Regions from separate parts of the Paenibacillus sp. FSL R7-0302 genome, predicted to be linked through region 1. Evidence: riboswitches for the same ligand, from Rfam matches in the RefSeq annotation. Region 1 holds a riboswitch; each other region holds the start of a gene.
The links. Region 1 has a riboswitch for cyclic di-AMP ahead of MKY96_RS28345 (C40 family peptidase). Riboswitches for the same ligand answer to the same signal wherever they lie in the genome.
Positions count from the first base shown of each region.

Region 2: another riboswitch for cyclic di-AMP. It lies ahead of MKY96_RS11210 (APC family permease); the one in region 1 lies ahead of MKY96_RS28345 (C40 family peptidase).
Region 3: another riboswitch for cyclic di-AMP. It lies ahead of MKY96_RS26015 (hypothetical protein); the one in region 1 lies ahead of MKY96_RS28345 (C40 family peptidase).

Region 1 is NZ_JBBOWB010000002.1:608,701-613,596, forward strand. It holds gene MKY96_RS28335 (M1 family aminopeptidase) at 1-632, shown strand, start outside; gene MKY96_RS28340 (hypothetical protein) at 642-1,475, shown strand; cyclic di-AMP (ydaO/yuaA leader) riboswitch at 1,688-1,826, shown strand; gene MKY96_RS28345 (C40 family peptidase) at 1,884-2,312, shown strand; cyclic di-AMP (ydaO/yuaA leader) riboswitch at 2,701-2,843, shown strand; gene MKY96_RS28350 (C40 family peptidase) at 2,848-3,339, shown strand; gene MKY96_RS28355 (GNAT family N-acetyltransferase) at 3,595-4,080, shown strand; gene MKY96_RS28360 (c-type cytochrome) at 4,208-4,564, shown strand; gene MKY96_RS28365 (4a-hydroxytetrahydrobiopterin dehydratase) at 4,697-4,896, opposite strand, start outside.
Region 2 is NZ_JBBOWB010000001.1:2,553,607-2,558,502, forward strand. It holds gene MKY96_RS11195 (sensor histidine kinase) at 1-1,593, shown strand, start outside; gene MKY96_RS11200 (DsbA family protein) at 1,687-2,451, shown strand; gene MKY96_RS11205 (disulfide oxidoreductase) at 2,448-2,882, shown strand; cyclic di-AMP (ydaO/yuaA leader) riboswitch at 3,109-3,268, shown strand; gene MKY96_RS11210 (APC family permease) at 3,397-4,896, shown strand, end outside.
Region 3 is NZ_JBBOWB010000002.1:70,052-74,947, reverse strand. It holds gene MKY96_RS26025 (family 43 glycosylhydrolase) at 1-988, shown strand, start outside; gene MKY96_RS26020 (hypothetical protein) at 1,439-1,636, shown strand; gene MKY96_RS26015 (hypothetical protein) at 2,143-2,598, opposite strand; cyclic di-AMP (ydaO/yuaA leader) riboswitch at 2,732-2,901, opposite strand; gene MKY96_RS26010 (WD40 repeat domain-containing protein) at 3,142-4,473, opposite strand; gene MKY96_RS26005 (glutaredoxin family protein) at 4,581-4,823, opposite strand; gene ytxJ (bacillithiol system redox-active protein YtxJ) at 4,820-4,896, opposite strand, start outside.

The sequences.
Region 1 (4,896 bases):
AGCCGCTTAAGCTGGAGACCTGGAAATACACCGGAGATGATGCCTACACGCGCAATGTATACATCCGGGGCAAGCTGGTGCTGAAGGATATCGAACGCATCGCCGGGACCAAGAATATGGACGCCATCCTCGCCGCCTATGCCCGCAAATACCGCTTCCAGCATCCAACCACCGCCGACTTCCAGAAGGTTGTGGAGAAAGTGACCAAGCAATCCTGGCAGACGTATTTTGAGCGGTATGTCTATAGCGGGGGGGCACCCGACTTCGCAGTTGACGATATCAGGCTTACGGTTAAACAGGACAACAGCGACAGCGGGGGGAGCCGCTATAGCGCTGTGGTCGATGTAAGCAATAAGGGCAGCCTGTACCCCGATGTTCCCGTGAAATTCACCTTCGCAGACGGGTACACGGTGCAGCAATACTGGAATGGCGAGGGTAAGGCTACCTCCTTTGAATTAACGTATAAAGCGCCGCTGGTCTCCGCAGAGATCGATCCGGGGCATTCCATTCTGCTGGAGAGCAGGCATCTTAATAATTTCAGAATGGCGGAGCTTGAGCCGCGTACACTCTCCCGCTGGACGCTTAGTGCATCAACTCTGCTTGAAACCCTGCTCGGAACTCTTGTCTGGTGAGGTGAAGGAATGGTGAAAAGCTCAATTGCCCGCGGTTGGATCAGCATGAAAGAGCAGTTCTATATATTGATCCTGCTATTTATCTACCGGCTGTTCTGGGGATATTTCCTGTACAAATTCATTAAAAGCGCGGTTGTCCCCGTCCTGCTCCGCTACCCGGATGCGAACGCCGGCGGCAGCGGAATAGGCAGGCTGCTGTATTATATCGAGGGGCAGACCGCGCTGCGCACCGACCCCGCCGTCCAGCACTGGCTGTGGATGCTGCTTGCGCTGACAGTGCTAAGGCTGCTGGTGACTCCCTTTATCCGTGCAGGGCTGCTGCACGAGCTTCACCAGGAGCGCGCCGGAGCGCGGGGACTGTTCTTTTTTCCCGGAATGAGAAAATATGGGCTGCCGGTGCTGGTGTTCAGCCTCGTTGAATGGGCGCTAACCCTCCTGCCGCTCTATTGGCTGCTTCCGCGTATGTACCGTCATCTGCTCAGCGGCGTTCTCGATGTACAGCTCCTGCTCAAGCTGGTGCCTTATGTACTGGGCTGGCTGCTCTATCTCTTCCTTGTCCGGAAGCTTCTGCTCTATATGCAGTTCGGCTATACCGCAGGTACCGGTATGTTCTCCTCGCTGCTGATCTGCCTGAAGGTGCTGCTGCCTTCCATTGGTATATCCATCGTTCTGGGGGCGGGAAGCCTGGCCGTCATTCTGCTCTGCAGCGCCTCTGCTCTGTTCTATCCCGGTTTGCCGGCCCTTATGCTCCGCCAGGCAGCTCCGCTGCCCTCCACGCTGTTCAATATGTGGGGGATCGCTGCCCAGTACCACCTCTGGTCCAGTAAATCATTTCCACAATAATAAGCTGCTGAAGCGGCATACTAAAGAGAGTCACAGCCCCTCTATCCGGGAGCAGGACTCTTTTTTGCTTGAACGGAGGACAAAAGCATTTGCAAAAGGCTAAATCCTCTGATACAATGATGGCTGTACCAGTAGTAACAAAGTTGTAATCTTTCAAGCAAAATCTTCCGTAACTATTGCAATTTAAGCTATGCCGATAAGTCACTGTTCTGGTGCACAAAACGCCGAATTCCCTGCACCGGGAAGTGGGGGAACCATATTTTGGGTGAATTGATCTCGCTTTAGAGGGGTCATAGGGGAACCTTCTACCGAATCCTTAAGCTAACCTCGCAGGCCCTGGAAGGAGTACATCTTTTGATTAGTCAGAATTTCAAGAAAAAATGCACCGCAGCAGCGCTGGGTCTTGTGATGGTATTCACACTCGGAGCGGGCAGTGCCTTCGCAGATTCCAAAATGGATACTGTGATTTCAAAAACCATTGGAACGTCGTATAAAACCGGGGGCACAACCACCAGCGGCTTCGACTGTTCCGGATTTACCAAGTATGTGTTCAAGAATGTCGGGCTTACCTTGCCCCGCACCTCCAAAGCACAGTACAAAGTTGGAACAAGTGTATCCAAGAGCAATCTGCGTTCAGGTGATCTCGTGTTCTTCAATACTCTGGGTAACGGAGTGTCACATGTCGGTATTTATGTTGGAAACGGGAAGTTCGCACAGTCCTCAAGTTCACGTGGTGTAACCATCAGTTCGATGAGCCAGTCCTACTGGGCCAACCGCTACGTTGGCGCCAAACGAGTAATGAGCACAACAGCCTACCAAGCTGTCGCTTACGATTGAACCCTTGAAGCATACCCCGAATATTTCAGCCTCTAACAACTAAATGTAACTTATACGAGCCCGGGATGATTATTGCCGTAATCATTTCCGGGTTTTTCCTTTTCCTTATTCTACCTTTTACACCGAATCCGCCGCCTTGAAACAGCATTTTCTTGCAAAAATAAAGAAATTATCATATAAATTAACCCCTGCGCATAGATATGAGTCTTTCGAAAGGGCTATAACTCTAAAAAACAGCAAAAAAGATGCATTAATATGTTATAAGTGATTGCCAAGCGCCTTAGTCTTTGTTACAATTATCGCAGTGATCTTTTAGTAACATTTTTGTAATTATTGAATCGCTTTTAACAAAGGTTTTGTCATGTATTGAATGAACCGCTAATCCTAATCAACAGTCGTGCCGAGTTCCCTAATGAATTAGGGAAACGGGGGAACCACTTTGGGTGAATTGACCTCCTATTCTAAGAGGGGTCATAGGGGACCTTCAACCGAACCCTTAAGCTAACCTCGTAGGCATTGGAAGGGGTATTTACTTTTGAAGAAGAAGCTAGCAGCCGCAGTACTAAGCTTGTCCATTATCTTCACCATCGGAGCAGGAAGCGCTTTCGCGGATTCCAAAATGGATAAAGTGATCGACAAAGCCATCGGAACCAAATACGTGTCCGGCGGTACATCAACTAACGGGTTTGATTGCTCCGGATTTACAATGTATGTTTTTGATAAGATCGGCATTAACCTGCCCCATCAATCCGGCTCCCAATATCAGATGGGCTCTGCTGTATCCCGTGACGAGATGAGACCGGGCGATCTTGTATTCTTCAATACAAGCGGTAAGGGCGTATCCCATGTCGGTATTTATGTTGGTGACGGCGAATTCGCCCATGCCTCTTCCTCACGTGGTGTAACCATCAGTTCGCTGAGTGACAGTTATTACGTCAACCGCTACGTTGGCGCCAAGCGAATCATGAGTACAGATGCCTACAAGACTGTAGCTTCGGATTCCCAAGACAACGATGATGTACAATAATCCTTTGTAACCTAACGCTCTTTTCCGAGATTTTTGCCGAAATCTTGGAGAAGGGCTTTTTTTGTCTATAAAATTACTTACCCGTCTCTATATTTGTAAAACACCGATTCTGCACTTTCGGAAAATATATTTTGGCGTTTGTCAAGTTTCTGTATTTCCGCAAGGAATGTGCGTCGAAACTCGCTGTTTTTGTATATAATTAATATAAAGAATGATAAGAATAAATTGAATTCCCCTGGAAGGAGGCCTCCCCTAATGATTAGCTCCCCGCTAACCTTTTACGTGGTGCCTATGGAGCCGCAGCATGCCGCTGAGATCTGTGAGTGGAGCTACAAGCCTCCGTATAATATTTACGGCTGGATGTCCTGGGAGCAGATGCAGGCGCTGGGCGTGGAGTTCGGAGACCCGCAGCTGCGCAGCGAGCAATATGTGTCGGTAGTGAACGGACAGGGCGTTCTGTGCGGCTTCGCCCAGCTCTTTCCGATGGAGGGGGTAGTCCGGCTTGGAGTCGGAATGCGGCCCGATCTGTGCGGTCATGGAATGGGGCATCTGTTCATGAAGGCTATTGTGCAGGCAGCACAGGCCCGTTACCCGGAACGCGAGATCGATCTGGAGGTGCTGACCTGGAACCAGCGCGCCATCCGCGCCTATCAGAAATGCGGGTTCACCATAACAGATACCTATGAGCGCCGTACCCCGACGGGCAATAAGCCTTTTTATTGCATGGTCTATGAGGAATAGCACCGGAGAATGAGGTGTTTTCAAAAAAATGGATCATTTGTGTTCATTTTTTTGACACACATACTATGATAACGCTTCACCATCCGCTATAATGGAGTCAGCAGCTTACATGGAGGGACGGATGCAGATGCAGAAATGGATCATGAGCGGTTTGTTTTTTGCCGCCTGTGCCTTTGCAGTAATCTTAATGTTTACCTTACCCGGGAAATCCGAGGTGGCGGAACAGAACAAACCGACCATGCCGGAGGTTGTGCTGGACGCTGCGGGCGCAGAAGCCACAGTGAAGGCCAATTGTATCTCCTGCCACGGTGACCAGCTTCAGGGCGGGGCGGGGCCCAGCCTGCAGCAGGAAGGCGCTTCGCATGACGCAGCTCAGATCTACAGCATAGTCACCAAGGGCCGCGGACAGATGCCCCCCTTCAAAGACAGGCTGGCCCCTGAAGAGATTGCGAATGTAGCCCTATGGCTGGCCGAGAAGAAATAATCCGCAACCTGTACTCACACCATGCTCCTTATTCTAAATGTATAATGCCCGTGACGAGGATAACGAATGATCCTTGCACGGGCATTTTCTATTGATCAGATATTCCTGTTGTCTCCATAGGGGCCTTGTCCTCTAGCGGGTCTTCTCGAATGCCTCATTAAATTCATGCGCCTGGCGGAGATCAAGCTTCTCCACATCTGCAGCCAGCCGCAGAACAACCGTCTTGTAATCAATGGTGATATGCGGGTGATGGTCAAAGGCCTCCGAAATTGCCGCTACCTCATCCACAAAGGCAATTCCCTTCATATATTCACTGAACATATATTTGCGCA
Region 2 (4,896 bases), on a different contig from region 1:
CTGGGCGGCCTCTTGTTCAGCAGCGGCATCCTGATTATGCATTTCAGCGGCATTCTGTCGATGAGACTTACGGCAACGTATGAGCAAGGCGCCTTTTCCATTATTCTGGCGGTATTGTTCGCCCTGATCATCCCGGTGATCACCGCATCCTACGATCCGAAGTGGCTGGAGCAGGCCTACAATATGTTCAGCTTCAAAAAGCTGCTGCTTGTCCTGACCCTGACCGGCGCGTTCACAGGCATCCATTACGCTGCCATGGCGGGCGCTTCCTTCCCTTTAGGAGAACCGTCCAGTGCAGCCGCGCACGTGCTCTATTTGCAGGATTCGATACTGGGAATGATCCTCTGCGGCTCCTTCCTGTTCATTGTGTCGATCGTCCTTGCCCTGTTGTACAGGGACCGGCAGCGGGTACTCCAGTCAGCTGCCTTCAATGAGCAGCGGTATACTGCGCTGTTCGAGCATAACCCTGATATGGTGATCTGCATTGATCCTGCTCGCAAGAAGATAATCAGTGCTAATCCTGCTCTGCGGGACATTACCGGATATAGCAGCGAAGAACTGGGGAATTATAAGGCGATACTATACAGCGAACGGGATGAAGCGGCCGTACGGGATGCCATAACGCGCGCTTCACGGGGGCAGTCCTCCAAGCTGGAACTGAAGGTACGGAGCAAAGGCGGGGAGCAGCTGATCTGTAGTGTCACTGTCTTTCCTTTGCTGCATCATACGGAGCAGTGGGTCTATATTGTGGCCGAGGATGTGACTGCCCTGATGAAGTATCAGTATGAGCTGCTGGAGGCCAGGGATGCTGCGGAGAGTGCTGTGACGATGAAAAGCGAGTTCCTCGCCACCATGAGCCATGAGATCCGCACGCCGCTGAACGGCATTATCGGTGTCAACCAGCTGCTGTCCGAGGAGATCAGCAATCCTGAGCATCTGGAGCTCCTGCGGCTTCAGAGTACAAGCAGCCACGCTCTGCTGCATGTGATGAGCGATATTCTCGATATCTCCCGGCTGGAGGCGGATGGCCTCTCACTGAACAAGGATACTTTCGGGCTGAAGGCGCTGCTCCAGGGCTGTATGGACCTGTTCATGGTGAGCACACAAGACAAGCCGTTATCTCTTGAGCTTCTGATCGAGGAGGGACTTCCCGACAAGTTCACCGGGGATGCTGCGCGTATCCGCCAGATTCTCATCAACCTGATCGGCAATGCGGTGAAATTCACGCCATCCGGCACGGTAACGGTTAAAGTGGAGTCCTATGGCGTCAGGGAGACCGCTCAGGCGCTGCAATTCATGGTACGCGACACCGGCATTGGCATCTCACCGGATAAGCTGCAGCTGCTCTTCCAGTCCTTCTCGCAGGTGGACGGGTCGCATACCCGCAAGTACCCCGGCACGGGTCTGGGCCTGGCGATCTGCAAGAAGCTGGTGGACCTGATGCAAGGAGAAATCTGGGCAGAACCGGCAGAAGGGGGCGGCACACAATTCTTCTTCAGAATTAAGCTGCAGTCGCAGGAGCATTCCCCGGAGGTATTTTTCGGCAAGGATACAGGGGAAGGGGAGTCAGCAGAGGAGAATGAAGCCGTATAAGACAGCGATTGCCAACAAGAGAGTTAACATTATATAATTTGAAAGTAACTATTCTTTTATCACGATAGTCCTGAGGACGGAAAGGAACTCTCTTTGAGCAAAACAAAAAAGAACAATGTCACGGCTCCCCAGATGAGCAAGCAGGAGAAGCGCAGGGCAGAGCAGGAGCAGCAGAAGCAGAAAACGAGAATTCTTATCGTGAGTACGGTGGCCATCGTCGTTATTATTTTTGTAGGCTTATTCATGCTTGCTTCCAAGGACTCTTCGCCTGCCGGCACAGACAGTACGCCGGTTGCCTTCAATTACAGTGAAATGATGCGGCTTGGCAAGGAGGATGCTCCGGTCAAAATAGTGGAATTCGGCGACTTTAAATGTCCGGCTTGCGCCCAGTTCACCGGTGTCATCAAGCCGCAGATCGTTCAGGGCTATGTAGATCAGAATAAAGCAGCCTTCTATTTCGTGAATCTGGCCTTCATCGGCAAGGATTCCAGAACGGCCTCCCTGGCAGCGCTATCGGTCTATCATCAGAACCAGGAAGCGTTCTGGAAGTATTTCGATGCGATCTATGCCAATCAGGGGAATGAAGAGAAGGAATGGGCTACGCCTGACTTCCTGGTGAGTCTCGCCAAGCAGCTGGAGCTGCCGGTGGATTACGACCTGCTGCGCAAGGACATTGACGAGCGTACCTACGTAAGCGAGCTGGAGCGGGATATTCAGCTTGGCACCGATACGGGTGTAACGAATACGCCATCCTTGTACGTGAACGGCATCAAGGTGAAGGAGCCTTTCAATATGGAGGCGATTGACGCCCAGATTCAGGCAGCAACAGCAGCAGCGGGAGCAGGGACCGCCCAATGACCGTCTTCTCTGCCTTCTGCCGGCGTAACTGTCTCTACTTGGCCTGGTTCGTCTGTGTGGTGGCTGTAGCAGGAAGCCTGTATCTCAGTGAGGTCCTAAATTACGAGCCCTGTAAGCTGTGCTGGTTCCAGCGGATCTTCATGTATCCGCAGCTGTTCCTGCTGGGGATCGCCACCTACCGGGCGGACAAGCGGATCATTCCATACGTGCTTCCCCTTAGTCTGATCGGCGGCTGCATCTCTATTTATCATTATGCGGAGCAGAAAATTCCGGCGCTCAGCAAGGTGCTTCCCTGTACCATCGGCGTACCGTGCAACAAGGATTATCTGAACTGGTTCGGATTTATAACGATCCCTCTGCTTGCACTTATAGCCTTTGCCTTAATCTCGATTCTGCTCTGGACAGGACGCAAAGAGGAGCCTGCGGAGTAAGAAGCTGACGGGCAGAAGGAAGAGAAGAGAATACCTTTAATTTTAGTAAAAAATAATATGCAAAAACCCTGTAAAATCACGTGGTAAAGGGATAATGAAAGAGAATGAAAGATCAAGACATACCGGATGATGAATTTGGTTGTTTTGAGTGCTTTTCATTCTTTTTTCATTTGTTTCCACGCTTTACGGAAGACGTGTTGTAGCTTAATATTAGTCCTTGTGAGAAGTTGAATATGCGCTGAATTTTCCGGAAGGAAAAACGGGGGAACCACACTTTGGCTAAGGCCAAAAGGGGTGAATCGGAGCAGGCTACTTGACCTGTAACCGTAGGGCTACCACAGTCCGAATCCGCCAGCTAACCTCGTAAGCCACTAGTGGGATAATGACCATGCACACTAAGGCATGCGGATCATTTCCGTATGCTTATTTTGGTGCCTGCATTTATGAAATCCACTTATGAAAACAGCGCAGGGAAACCCGTTTCAACTTAACCAAGAGAGGAACTGTTACTACAATGGTAAGCAAGGTAAAACGACTATTGATCGGGCGTCCGATGAAGTCGAACGAACTCGATCATGAAAAGTTATCCAAGGTGAAAGCACTGGCTGTCCTGTCTTCTGATGCGCTCTCGTCTGTAGCCTACGGAACAGAACAAATTCTGATTGTACTGGTGGCCGCCGGGTTCACCGCTATCTGGTACTCCTTGCCAATTGCATTAGCCGTATTGGGCCTGCTGGCTATTCTGATTCTGTCCTACCGGCAGACGATCTTCGCTTATCCCCAAGGCGGGGGCGCGTATATTGTCGCCAAAAGCAATCTAGGGGTGCATACCGGCTTACTGGCCGGCGGCTCTCTTCTGGTGGATTACATTCTGACGGTGGCGGTAAGCGCCTCGGCGGGGACGGATGCAATCACTTCAGCTTTTCCAAGTCTGCATAATCATAGTGTTCTCATAGCGGTATCTGTTATCGTGCTCTTAACGATTGTTAACCTGCGGGGAGTGACCGAATCGGCCTCCTTCATCGCTATCCCGGTCTATCTGTTCGTGGTTTCCATCTTCGTGCTCATCATCTCGGGGGTCTTCAAATATATGACCGGCGGCGCCCATGCCCATGTTCCTGAGATTGGCTCGGCGGTATCGAACGTGAGTATGTTCCTGCTGCTGAAGGCCTTCAGCTCCGGCTGTTCGGCTCTGACCGGGGTAGAAGCGGTCTCCAATGCCATTCCTAACTTCAAAGCGCCCGCGGAGAAAAATGCAGCCAAAACGCTGATGCTCATGGGCCTCATTCTCGGGGTAATGTTCACAGGTATTACGCTGCTCGCTTACTGGTACGGTATCATGCCTGATGAGAAGGCCACCGTGGTCTCACAGATTACCGAATCTACCTTCGGCCGCGGCGGACTGTACTTCTTCATTCAGGGGATTACGGCGGTTATCCTGTTCCTGGCAGCCAATACGGCGTACTCGGCCTTCCCGCTGCTGGCGTTCATGTTCGCCAAAGATAAATATCTGCCCCATGCCTTCATGGTGCGCGGCGACCGGCTGGGCTTCTCCAACGGTATTATTTTCCTCGGTGTCATGTCGGCTGTGCTGGTGGCGGCGTTTCACGGGAATACGGAAGGACTCATTCCATTATATGCAGTAGGGGTATTCATTCCGTTCACGCTGTCGCAGCTGGGCATGATGGTCCAATGGTACAGAACGAAGCCGAAAGGCTGGCAGAGCAAGTTCGCCGTCAATACGGTGGGGATGCTCACTACATTAACGATCACCCTGATTTTCATAATCACTAAATTCTCCAGCGTGTGGATGGCCTTCATCTTCCTACCGGCTGTTATCATCGTGTTCCACCGGATTCACCGCCATTATATGAATATTGCCGATCAGCTGCGGATCTGTCCGGCTACCGATAAGCCTTGTATCAAAGGAAGCACCGTAGTCGTTCCGGTCGCCGGTGTGACTCGCGCTGTACTACATTCGATCAGCTATGCGAAGTCATTGACAGATAATGTG
Region 3 (4,896 bases), 540 kb from region 1:
TGGTCCCTATGAACCGCATCCGTCGGGAGAGCCGATCATCACCTCCTCGCCGCGCCATCTATTTTCACTTGGTAATCCGGATGCCGGGCATTTTGAGATGTATAATCCAAGTTCAATTATGCAAAAAGCAGGTCACGGCTCATTAGTTCAAACCCAAACAGGGGAATGGTATATTGCTCATCTCATGTCACGCCCTGTGGAAGGAACGCTAATGAATCCATTAGGCCGTGAAACCTCTATTCAAAAAATGCATTGGACAGAGGATGGCTGGCTGGAAATGAAGGATGGATCGAATGTAGCGAAAATGGCAGTTGAGGGGATGACAGGTGTTGAATTAGAGGCCGATGGAATCTCTCATGACGTATTTGATGATTTTAATCAGGAGAAATATGATCTTCATTTTCTGACTCCGTACCGGGAACAGCAAGCTGTATGGGTGAATACGGTTGAACGTCCGGGTTGCTTACGCATTCATGGAGAGAATTCTTTTTTCTCGCAGATCCATCCGGCGATTATGGCTACGCGTGCAACCTCCCTTCATTATGAAGTGCAAACCAAGGTGGAGTTCCACCCCGATCATTACTCGGAAACGGCCGGTATGGGGCTATACTATGATTCTAATAATTGGCTGTATGTTCACTTGACCCACTCTGAATCAGAGGGCACCGTTCTATATGTACTGCAGGCCAAGCTGGGAGAGCGCATCGAGCTGGTCCACAATTACATTCCAGTCCCTGAAGACACAGCGGAGCTGAAGCTTATCTATAATGCAGGCATCGCGAGTATCCTTTACCGCTTCGGGGATAACGGGGATTGGCAAACTTTTGTAGAGAATATCGATGTTCTCTATTTGTCGGATGAAGGCGTGAACGGGGAGCCGGGGGAGATTGGCGGGTTTACAGGCTTGTTCAATTTCATCGGTTCCGTGGATGCTCACCAGCATGACTCCTTCGCTGATTTTGACTATTATGGCGTGAAGAATTACTAATCATGCGAAAAAGACTCTTCTGAGTAAGAAAAGCCCATTCTTTTAAGGATGGGTTATTCATTTTATAATGAATTGAAAGAGCACACGATATTAATGACTTGACTAATAAATATTAAATTTTATAAGGAGGATTTTCCACTGGATCACCCCAAAATGTCGATCTACAGGATCTGACATTTAAACAGGTGCTGGATTATACGGATTCGGTTATTATAGCGGAGGTCATTCAGCAAATGCCGGATTTCAGCGTGGATCTAATTACGGAGCCAGTACGGCTATAAACTGGATAATCTTATTAGTGAGATTAAGGCTTTAAAAAACAATTAAAGGTATCCTTTAAATCATGTGACGATCATTCCCTGAAGTCTTGCTTACCCGGACCCTGAACTGGTGAAAACGCCGGAGATGGTGTACCTTAGTAGTATTAGTCTTTAGGAGTGGTGAATGGTTGTGAAGAAAAGTAGACAAACCCCCGTGCTGGTCGCGGCTTCTATCCTGCTCATTATTGTCAGCAGCCTGATCCCCTCGGATCAGTCGACTTGGCTGGGGGCGTTACAGACCCTTCTGCTGGGAGCCGGACTGCTCGGCTGCTGTATGGCTTTTTGGCGGTTTGCCAAGGGCGGCAAGGGTGGCAAGGGCAAGAGCTGAGTTCTATGTAGTGAACGGCCGGCGGAGACAGGATCAGTGCATGGGATGGTTAGCTATGTAAGGTGAGCCAGGCACTGTATGGGTGCTGATGCTGAGAGTCAAGGATTAAGTCGCGGCGGATGCTGCGGCTTTATTTGATAGAATTTATATGTTTTGGGGTCCCCGCAAAAGTACCTGAGTCATCACCTACGCTAAAGCCCCACTTTGTGGGGGGTTGCGGACTCAGCGGCCCTTATTTTGTGAAAAAGACTGATTATCTTCCCGGAGCGGACTGAGAGGACGCTAAAGGGCTGTATGGAGCGCAAAATGAGACGGAATTGGTTAATTAAGCGCCTCTCAGTCCGCATGGCCTTCGGAATGGTCCCATTTGCTGAAATAGCGGATCTGTAGTCCGCATGGCCCGCTACCCATCTCCCTCTGTCGCATCCGTACCCTAATTCCGCCACATCCAACTCATTCCGCCGTACTCATTCCTATATTCCGCGTATCCCGCGTTATTCCCAGTCTCACCCCGCTGAAGGGCGGTGGACCGCAGGCAAGGCTGAATGTGCGGCTGCCATCTGTTCGCGTATTCCTCTAAGCTGGGCCTTTAGCTCGGGGATGCTGCACTCCAGAATCTGGCTGATGTCGGGGAGGGGGAGCTGGATGCCATACCACAAGGCACTGGCAACGTGATCGTCCCAGTTAAGCAGCGCAGAAGCGCAGCGGCTGCGGTCCCGGGCGAGCACGGCACACTGGCGGATGCACTCTCTGTAGGCAGCCGCAGCAGCGCCATCGCCTGAGAGGCTGCCCTTCAGCCATAGTGTATGGAGTGCTACGAAGGTGGCGATTGCAGCTTGTTCGGCGCGGGCGCCTTGCTCCAGCAGCAGGCAGCTAAGCGCGTAGACGGGACCGCTATATTGCTGGGTGTAGGGGTTGAATCCGGCAGCGGCTGTTAGTTTGGGCGATAAGGGGTCAGGCATGTGGTCACGTTCCTTCCTGAATCTATACTGTGCAGTTCATCCAGCGCGCAAAAAACCGCAGGCAGAGGAGGACCTCTGCCTGCGGTTGTGGGTAACAGGCTTAAGAAGCCTGGCACAAAAGCGTGGCGGATCAGGGCTCTCTCCTTACGCTTACGAGGTTAGCTGTCGGATTCGGACGGTGAGAGTCGCCCTACCTGCCGGAGACCTGCGCGTGGCATTCTCCTTCGGATTCACCCCAAGTCGGCCTGACGGCCGGATGGTTCCCCCGTTTTCCACATGACGGAAATTCAGCGTGCATGCATATGCTCATTTTCATGAATGCATTCATTTGCTTTCAACACGAATCATACTCTCTTCAGAGGGGGTTTGTAAAAATGGAAAAGAGTGCTATTCGCCTTGTTTTCAGCAAATGGCTGACTGGTTATGCAAATGGAAGCGAAAACTCATATATGTAGCAGATTATCTGCCATTTATCTCGCTCAATCGCTGTTTTTTATTTTTGGCAGACGGCGGCGGGGAAGAAGGGTTCCCCCATGTATCAGCTCACCACCAAAGCGGCTCATTCTGATTCTTCCAGGCAATCATCCGCTTCATCTCACGAACGGTTCCTGTTGTAATCTCATAGTCGCTGCGTTCAGTGGCATGAAGGTCCAGGAAATGCAGCATCCCTCCATAAGTCCCCACGGCCAGCATGGTCTCATCCGGATTGACAGCTAATCCGGAAATGGTGCTTCCGGCATAATAACGCCACAGCTCCCGCCCCTCTACATCAACGAGCCTCAAGTAGCCATAGGCATCGCCAATGACAACACCGTCCTTCAGCGCTGCCGCCGCATACACCCGGGCTTCCCCGTTAACGACCGGATATTCCTGATCTGGCAGGAGCTTGCCTGCTTCTAGATCTTCAAGGGACACGGCAACAGTAACGCCATTGTAGAAGTGGCAGGCATTGTACCATACACTATGCTGGTCCTTCGTAAATATAGTATAGTGCGGGTAACTGGATTCCGGATTGAATAAGTGAACCTGCCCTGAAGCTGTGTCATATAAAAGATGATCACTGCCCTGGCTGCCATAGGCAACCCATCTTCCATCCGGAGAGACAGCACCATGCGGCATGTCGATCTCAATATGCTCCATCTCATCTGCTTTATATTCTTCGAGGTCAGGATGCAGCAGCTTCACCTCCCATGGCTTCTCCTGCAATTGCTGGACCAGGATAATCCCCTGACTTGTAACAAGCAATAACGCTTGACCGTCGTTAAAAGGAATAACTTGCTCCAAGGGTAACTCCTGATCCAGGCAGTCTATGTTCAAAACGGTAAAGTCCGGGTCCAGCGCTTGAATCATTCCATTCAGCTCCCGCCACGAAAGCTCGGCCACTACTTCTCCCTGTAATGCGCTGTTCATGGATTGCAGAATAGTAATCCCTTGCGTGCCCGCGAGTGCATAGAACTGATTGTCAGGAGATGCCCCAACCAGGCTAAATTCGTCGAATACGGAAATAACATCCCTATGTACAGCCACAACTGCATTCTTCTCCCAAGGTGAGCCGGTGCTGAACACCACAGCATCATCACTTATGAAATGGATACCGCGAATCGCCTGCATCTCCTTCTGAAAGTGCCCGGAGAGCGGCCACGTTGCCGCCGGTAGTTGCTCCCGCAGCTCAGCAATCTCACCGTGCTCATTAGCTCCTCGAATCATCTTATAGATTTTGGCGGCGAGGGCCCCGCGTGTATCCTCTGCGGGTTCATTTCCCGCTTTGTCCCAGCCTTCTGTCAGGCCCTTATGTACGAATTGATTGACGTCGCTCGCATAACGCGTTCCTTCTTCACGCCATTTGGCGGCATGCTCATCCTGTAGCCATTTCAAAGGATCAAGCCTCCTTTTCCAGATATATATAAATATACAGTTATTTCATCGATGAATCGCAAAAAAAAGGCGCTGCTCCTGTTGAGAGGACAGCACCTTTGCGTATATTACAGAACAGCAGCATCCATAAGCTCCTGAAGCTCAGGGAGATTGAAGCCCTTGACCGCCCGGTCCCCGGATACGGTGACTGGAATGCCCATGAAGCCCAGCTTCTCCACTTCCTCCTGGTAGACGGAGCTGGTCATCACATCCCGGACCTCGAAGGGAATGCCCTTGCTCTCCAGCAGCTGCTTCACCTGATTGCATTCGCCGCAGCCGGAGGTCGAATAGACAATTACGTTCGCGCTCATTGTTCCACTGCTTCCTTTATCGCTTTTTGGGTAATCTTCCAGTGTGAGGTGTTCCAGCGGACCTCGCTGTCCT